DNA from 2 places in the Streptomyces sp. NPDC032126 genome. Region 1 is predicted to be linked to the other one. Evidence: riboswitches for the same ligand, from Rfam matches in the RefSeq annotation. Region 1 holds a riboswitch; the other holds the start of a gene.
What was found. Region 1 has a riboswitch for ZMP and ZTP ahead of ACZ5NW_RS20445 (bifunctional 5,10-methylenetetrahydrofolate dehydrogenase/5,10-methenyltetrahydrofolate cyclohydrolase). Riboswitches for the same ligand answer to the same signal wherever they lie in the genome.
Positions count from the first base shown of each region.

Region 2: linked by a shared signal. The riboswitch ahead of ACZ5NW_RS24065 (glycine hydroxymethyltransferase) and the one ahead of ACZ5NW_RS20445 (bifunctional 5,10-methylenetetrahydrofolate dehydrogenase/5,10-methenyltetrahydrofolate cyclohydrolase) in region 1 are both predicted to bind ZMP and ZTP.

Region 1 is NZ_JBVIMA010000005.1:211,999-215,381, reverse strand. It holds gene ACZ5NW_RS20450 (glycosyltransferase) at 1-672, opposite strand, end outside; gene ACZ5NW_RS20445 (bifunctional 5,10-methylenetetrahydrofolate dehydrogenase/5,10-methenyltetrahydrofolate cyclohydrolase) at 796-1,644, opposite strand; ZMP/ZTP riboswitch at 1,668-1,753, opposite strand; gene ACZ5NW_RS20440 (nuclear transport factor 2 family protein) at 1,822-2,181, opposite strand; gene ACZ5NW_RS20435 (hypothetical protein) at 2,354-2,653, shown strand; gene ACZ5NW_RS20430 (type III PLP-dependent enzyme) at 2,774-3,383, opposite strand, start outside.
Region 2 is NZ_JBVIMA010000006.1:366,803-370,185, reverse strand. It holds gene ACZ5NW_RS24065 (glycine hydroxymethyltransferase) at 83-1,534, opposite strand; ZMP/ZTP riboswitch at 1,582-1,670, opposite strand; gene ACZ5NW_RS24060 (glutathionylspermidine synthase family protein) at 1,803-3,011, opposite strand; gene ACZ5NW_RS24055 (hypothetical protein) at 3,029-3,376, opposite strand.

The DNA of each region.
Region 1 (3,383 bases):
GGCGGGGCCGTCGTACGGCCACCAGTAGCCGGTGATCCGCAGTCCCGCGGGCCAGTCGCGGGGGCGGGGGACGACCAAGGGGCTGAAACCGTTGAGCACCGGCGCCTCCCCGCCCCGGGGCCGCCCTCGCCCCCGCCCGACCCGGGCCCGCACTTCCGGCACGGCGGGTGCGAAGACCCGCTCCACCGCCCACTGCACGCTCCGCCCCGCGAGCCGGTTGGCGAGGGCGCCGTAGGAGCCGCCGCCGAGCATCGGCGGGGCGAACTCCCTGGTGGGAGCGATGGGTTGAAGGTGCAGTTCGAGGCTCGGCAGGTCCAGTCCCGCGGCGACGGCGTGGCCGAGGGGCGCCAGGGAGGCGGACAGCAGCAGCAGGTCGCTGGCGCGGGCGGCGGTCACCAGGTCGTCGGTCATCCGCCCGACCAGCTCCCGGGCCATCGCGACCACCCGCACCATCTTGCCCGCGCCGGACCCGCTGCGGTGCAGTGCGCGACCGCGCGGGCCTTCCAGCTCCGCTCGTGGATCGACCGGCAGGGGATGGAAGGCCACGCCCGAGCCGGCCACCAGGGGTTCGAAGCGGCCGTGGGTCACCAGGGTGACCTCGTGGCCCGCGCTGACCAGGCCATGGCCCAGCCCGGTGAAGGGGGCCACATCGCCCCGGGATCCGGCCGTCATGATCGCGACTCGCACAGCGCACATTATGGTCGCGCGGCACCGGGTTCCGGGTGGCACCCCGATGGTGCTGTGGACGTGCAACGCCCAGGCCAACCAGAAATGGACCGTCGCGTGAGCCGGTTTCTAGACGCCCAGCTGGCGGGCGGCGGCGGTCACGGTCTGTTCCAGCAGCGTGGCGATGGTCATCGGGCCGACGCCGCCCGGCACCGGTGTGATGAGGGAGGCCCGCTCGACCGCCGAGTCGAAGTCGACATCACCGACGTTGCCCGCGTTGTAGCCGGCGTCGATCACGACCGCGCCCGGCTTGATGTCCTGCCCCTTGATCAGCCGGGGCCGGCCGACCGCGGCGACCACGATGTCCGCCTCCCGCACCGCCGCCGACAGATCGCTCGTACGCGAGTGGCAGTACGTCACCGTGGCGTCCCGGGCGAGCAGCAGCATGCCGGCCGGCTTGCCCAGGATGGCGCTGCGGCCCACGACCACCGCGCGCTTGCCGGCCGGGTCCACGCCGTATTCGTCGAGCAGCCGCATGATGCCGCCCGGTGTACAGGAGACGAAGCCCGGCAGGCCGAAGCTCATCGTCGCGAACGACGCGAACGTGACGCCGTCGACGTCCTTCTCCGGGGCGATCGCCTCGAACGCGGCCCGCTCGTCGATGTGCGCGCCCATCGGGTGCTGGAGCAGGATGCCGTGCACGGTCGGGTCGGCGGACAGCGCGCGCAGCGTGTCGACCAGCTCCTCGGTCGTGGTGGCGGCGGGCAGCTCCACGTGCCGTGAGCCGATGCCGGCCTTGCGGCAGCGGTTCTGCTTCATCCGGACGTAGGTGACGGAGGCGGGGTCCTCACCCACCAGCACCGTCGCCAGACAGGGTGTCGTACCGGTGCGTGCGGTCAGATCGGCCGCCTTCTTCGCGGTCTCCTCGACGATGCGGCGGGCGAGCGCGGTGCCGTCCATGATCCTGGCTTGCGACATGATCCACTCCTGGGCTGATCGGTCGGTCTCGCCCAGGCGCACGGCATGTCATGTCGTCGGAACCGCTCCCCGGTGGTGCTCCACCTCAGCGCCAGTCACGGCCCGGGAACACCATAACCGCAGGCGCACGGCCCGGTGCGGCCGGGGGCCGGTCCGGGCCGTGGGGGGCCGGTGCTCCTACTCGTCCCATGCCTGGATCATGATCTGTTCGGCGATCTTGCCGTCACGTAGTGTGATCATCGACTCGGAGAGGACCCGCACGCCGTCCGCGTACTCGCAGGACTCGCTGTAGGCGGCGTTGTCGCCCTGGATGACGCACCGTTCCATCTTGTGCGTCATGTCGCGGCTGTAGACGTCGTCCAGCATCTGGGCGATCTCGGTCCGGCCGTGCAGCACCTTCGGATGGCTCGGCTGGGTGTTGTGGTCGATGATGCGGAGCTCCGCGTCATCCGTGTAGAGCGACAGAAGATTGTTGCCGGTGTTTCCCTCCAGAGCGCGGCGCAGGGTTTCGGTGTCGAAGCTTGTGGCGGTTCCCATGCTGACCTCCCGAGAGGGCCGCGGACCGCGCGGAGAGGGGAGCCGCGAGACCCTCACTTAGAGGCTCCCCCGCACCGCCCCGGTCGGCAAGCGCAGCCGGACGGATCCGCCTGTCGGGTGAGCGCGGGCCATCAGCCGTGTCCAGGGACCCTCCCGCGGCGTTGCGCCAGGCATGATCTCCACTCGACGCCTCCTCGCCGCCGCCTGTCTCGCCGCCGGGGTCACCGGCCTCGCCGCACCGATGGCGAGCGCGACCGACGCACAGGACGCGGGACAGCTCAACCCGATGACCACGCTCGACTCGCTCGCCACGAGCGACATCCCCGCCGAGCAGCAGGCCGGCATGCCGAAGGTCTCCCGCCAGCTGGCCGAGCTGAACAAGGTGAGCGAGCTGAACAAGCTCAACGAGCTGCACCAGGTCACCGACCTCGTCGCCCCCGTCACCGGCCTGCTCCCCGCCGTCCAGGGCTGATGCCGCACCCTCCGTCAGGGGCCGCCCGCACCGATCGGGCGGCCCCTCGCGCTGTCCGTCGCCGTGGAGGAAACGATCAGCCGCCGTGGAGGAAACCGTCAGCCGCCGTCGAGGCAGCTTTCACTCGCCGTCGAGGAAGTGGAAGCCCGGTCGCGGGTGCATCAGGAACGCGTGATGGGAGATGTTCCACGCGTACGCCCCGGCCAGCCGGAACGCCACCCGGTCCCCGGCCCGCAGCCCGCGCGCGGGCACCCGGCGCGCCAATACGTCCTTCGGGGTGCACAGCTGGCCGGCCAGCGTGACCCGGTCACCCTCCGTGACCGGCCTCGGCCACGGATGCGGCCAGGACTCCACGGGAAGCACCTCGCAGGGCTGGTCGTGCCCCTTGGCCGCCGGTGTCCGCAGATGGTGGGTGCCGCCCCGGACGACGGCGAACTCCTCACCGTGCCCGCGCTTCACGTCCAGCACCTCCGTGACGTACCAGCCGCAGTACGCCGTCAGCGCCCGCCCCGGCTCGATGCGCAGGGTCAGCCCCGGGTGCCCCTCGGTGAGGCGGGCCAGCCCCTTGCCGTACGCGGCCCAGTCGAAGCGCTCCTCGGGGTGCCCGTAGTCGACGGCCATGCCGCCGCCCACCGTGACCTCCGCGAGCGGCACGCCGAGAGCCGTGGCCCACTCCACGATCCGCTCCGCGACGGCCAGTTGGTCGGCCGCCTGGAGTCCGCTCGCCAGG
Region 2 (3,383 bases), on a different contig from region 1:
GCTCGGGGGGTTCTGTGCGTAGGGAACTGCGGACCCGCGGTGGGCTGGTCGCGCAGTTCCCCGCGCCCCTCTAGGGGCGCCTTCAGCCCAGGTCGACTTCCGGGTACAGCGGGAACGCCGCCACCAGGTCCGTCGCCCTCTGTGCGATCTCCTGGCTCACCTTCTCGTCCAGGACGTGGGCCGCCTTCGACACCGCGCCCGACTTCGTCGTGCCCGCCTCCGTCGTCGTCAGGACGCGGTCGATCAGGCCCGCCACCTCGTCCATCTCCGCCGTGCCCAGGCCGCGCGTGGTGAGCGCCGGGGTGCCGACGCGGATGCCGGAGGTGTACCAGGCGCCGTTGGGGTCGGCCGGGATCGCGTTGCGGTTGGTGACGATGCCCGAGTCGAGGAGGGCGGCCTCGGCCTGGCGGCCGGTGAGGCCGTAGGACGTGGCGACGTCGATGAGGTTGAGGTGGTTGTCCGTGCCGCCCGTGACCAGGGTCGCGCCCCGGCGCATGAGGCCCTCGGCGAGCGCCTGGGAGTTGTCGACGATGCGCTGGGCGTAGTCGCGGAAGGCGGGCTGCCTGGCCTCGGCCAGGGCGACGGCCTTCGCGGCCATGACGTGCGGGAGCGGGCCGCCGAGGACCATCGGGCAGCCGCGGTCGACCTGGTCCTTGAGGGAGTCGTCGCACAGGACCATGCCGCCGCGCGGGCCGCGCAGGGACTTGTGGGTGGTCGTGGTGACGATCTGGGCGTGCGGGACCGGGTCGAAGTCGCCGGTGAGGACCTTGCCCGCGACCAGGCCGGCGAAGTGCGCCATGTCGACCATGAGGGTCGCGCCGACCTCGTCGGCGATCTCCCGCATGATCCGGAAGTTCACCAGACGGGGGTACGCGGAGTAGCCGGCGACGAGGATCAGCGGCTTGAACTCGCGGGCCTGGGCGCGCAGGGCGTCGTAGTCGATGAGGCCGGTCGCCGGGTCGGTGCCGTAGGAGCGCTGGTCGAACATCTTGCCGGAGATGTTCGGGCGGAAGCCGTGGGTGAGGTGGCCGCCGGCGTCCAGGGACATGCCGAGCATGCGCTGGTTGCCGAAGGCCTGGCGCAGCTCGGCCCAGTCGGCCTCGGTGAGGTCGTTGACCTGGCGGGCGCCGGTCTTCTCCAGGAAGGGGGCCTCGACGCGGTCGGCGAGGACGGCCCAGAAGGCGACGAGGTTGGCGTCGATGCCGGAGTGCGGCTGGACGTAGGCGTGCCGGGCGCCGAAGAGCTCACGGGCGTGCTCGGCGGCGAGGGACTCGACGGTGTCGACGTTGCGGCAGCCGGCGTAGAAGCGGCGGCCGACGGTGCCCTCGGCGTACTTGTCGCTGAACCAGTTGCCCATCGCGAGAAGGGTCGCCGGGGAGGCGTAGTTCTCGGAGGCGATCAGCTTGAGCATCTCGCGCTGGTCGTGGACCTCCTGGCCGATGGCGTCGGCGACGCGCGGCTCGACGGCGCGGATCACGTCGAGGGCGGCGCGGAAGGCGGTGGACTCGGTGGAGAGGGGCTGCTGCTCTGACATGTCGTCGGCCTCCGGTGGCGTGGTGCTGGGGAGCGGTCACGGGTACACGGTTCGGCCCAGGCGCACGGCACTGATCACTCACGGGCCGCTCCCCGATGGTCCGTCCCATCCCAGCGCGCCAGTCACGGCCCGCGGCCAGCCTACCGGGCGGTTCGCCGGCCGCAGGCGGTACGTCCACCATGCGAGCGAAGGTCATACGAGGTCGTTCACGGCTCACAGGGAGCCGTTGAAGGATCACAGGGGACCGTTAAGGGATCACGTACGGCCGTCAGAGGATCACGTGCGGGACGAAGCGGGCGTACTCGTCCGTCACCAGGCCCGCCGACTCCCGGATGCCGAGCCCGGCCGACTCGCCGTCGACGACCCACGCGCCCAGGACGACGTGGTTGCCGTCGAAGGCGGGCAGCGGGGCCAGCTCCTGGTAGCAGCACGGCTCGTCCCGGATGCCGGACGGCATCGCCTCGCCGTCGGCGGGTTCGGCGCCCGGCGGGTGGAGGGTGACGCCGGCGCCCTCGCGGCCGAGCAGGGGCTTGGCGACGTAGCCCTGACGGGAGGCCAGCTCGCGAGGGCCGTCGAGGTAGGCGGGGAGGAGGTTGGGGTGGCTGGGGTACAGCTCCCACAGGATCGCCAGCAGGGCCTTGTTGCTGAGCAGCATCTTCCAGGCGGGCTCGATCCACAGGGTGCTGCCGGTGCCGCCGCCGTTGTCGAGGGTGCCGAGGACGTGGTCGGCGAAGCGGTCCTCGGTCATCCACTCCCACGGGTAGAGCTTGAAGCAGCCGCGGATGAAGCGGAGCTGGTGGTCGACGAAGCGGCCGGAGAGGTGGTCCCAGCCGATGTCCTCCATCGGGATCCACTCGGTGTCCAGGCCGGCCTGCTCGGCGGTCTCCTTGAGGTAGGCGACCGTCATCAGGTCCTCGCCGAGTTCGTCGGCGGTGGAGTGCGCGAAGTACAGGGGGCCGCCGGGCGGGAGGAGGGCGGCCTGCCTCTTCCAGGCGGCGATGAGGCGCTCGTGGAGGGAGTTCCACTGGTCGGCGCCGGGGAATCGTTCCTCCATCCAGAACCACTGCGGCGACGCCGCCTCCACCAGCGACGTCGGGGTGTCCGCGTTGTACTCCAGCATCTTCGCCGGGCCCGTGCCGTCGTAGCGCAGGTCGAAACGGCCGTAGACGGACGGCAGTTCGGCGCGCCGGCGCCAGGACTCCGCGACCGCCGAGGCGACGCGCGGGTCGGTGATGCCGAGGTCGGCGAAACGGCCGGCGGTGACGATGTGGTCGGCGGCCGCGAGGCACATGCGGTGCAGTTCCTCGACGGTCTCCTCCAGCGCCTCGACCTCGTCGAGGGAGAAGACGTAGTAGGCGCTCTCGTCCCAGTACGGGCGCAGGGAGCCGTCCAGGTGACGGGTGAGCGGATAGACGAGGCCCTGCTCCTCGACGGTGCGCTGCCAGTCGGGGCGGGGGGTGAGGGTGTGCCGTCGCATGCGGGTGCTCCTCCGGCTCAGCCGCCGGAGCTGCCCTTGCCGCCGCCGAAGCCGCCGCGGTCCACGCCGCCGCCTCCGGAGGAGCCCGAGCCCTTGCCCGACGACTTGCTGAAGGAGCCGCTGTGGACGTAGCCGCCGCTCTTCCCGCCGCCGTAGTACCAGGTGTAGTGGGAGGAGGACGACGAGGACGACTGGCAGTTCTTGTCGGCGACGACCTTGTAGCCCTGGCCCGCGCGGTAGCTGTCGCGGTCGACGCAGCGCTTGTCGGGGTCGGAGGAGCAGGCGGTCAGGGCGGTCGCGAGGAGCCCCACTCCGCCGAGCACGACCGTCCCGGAGCGCAGCCGTCGCCGAGTCCTGTCCGCCATGTTCCCG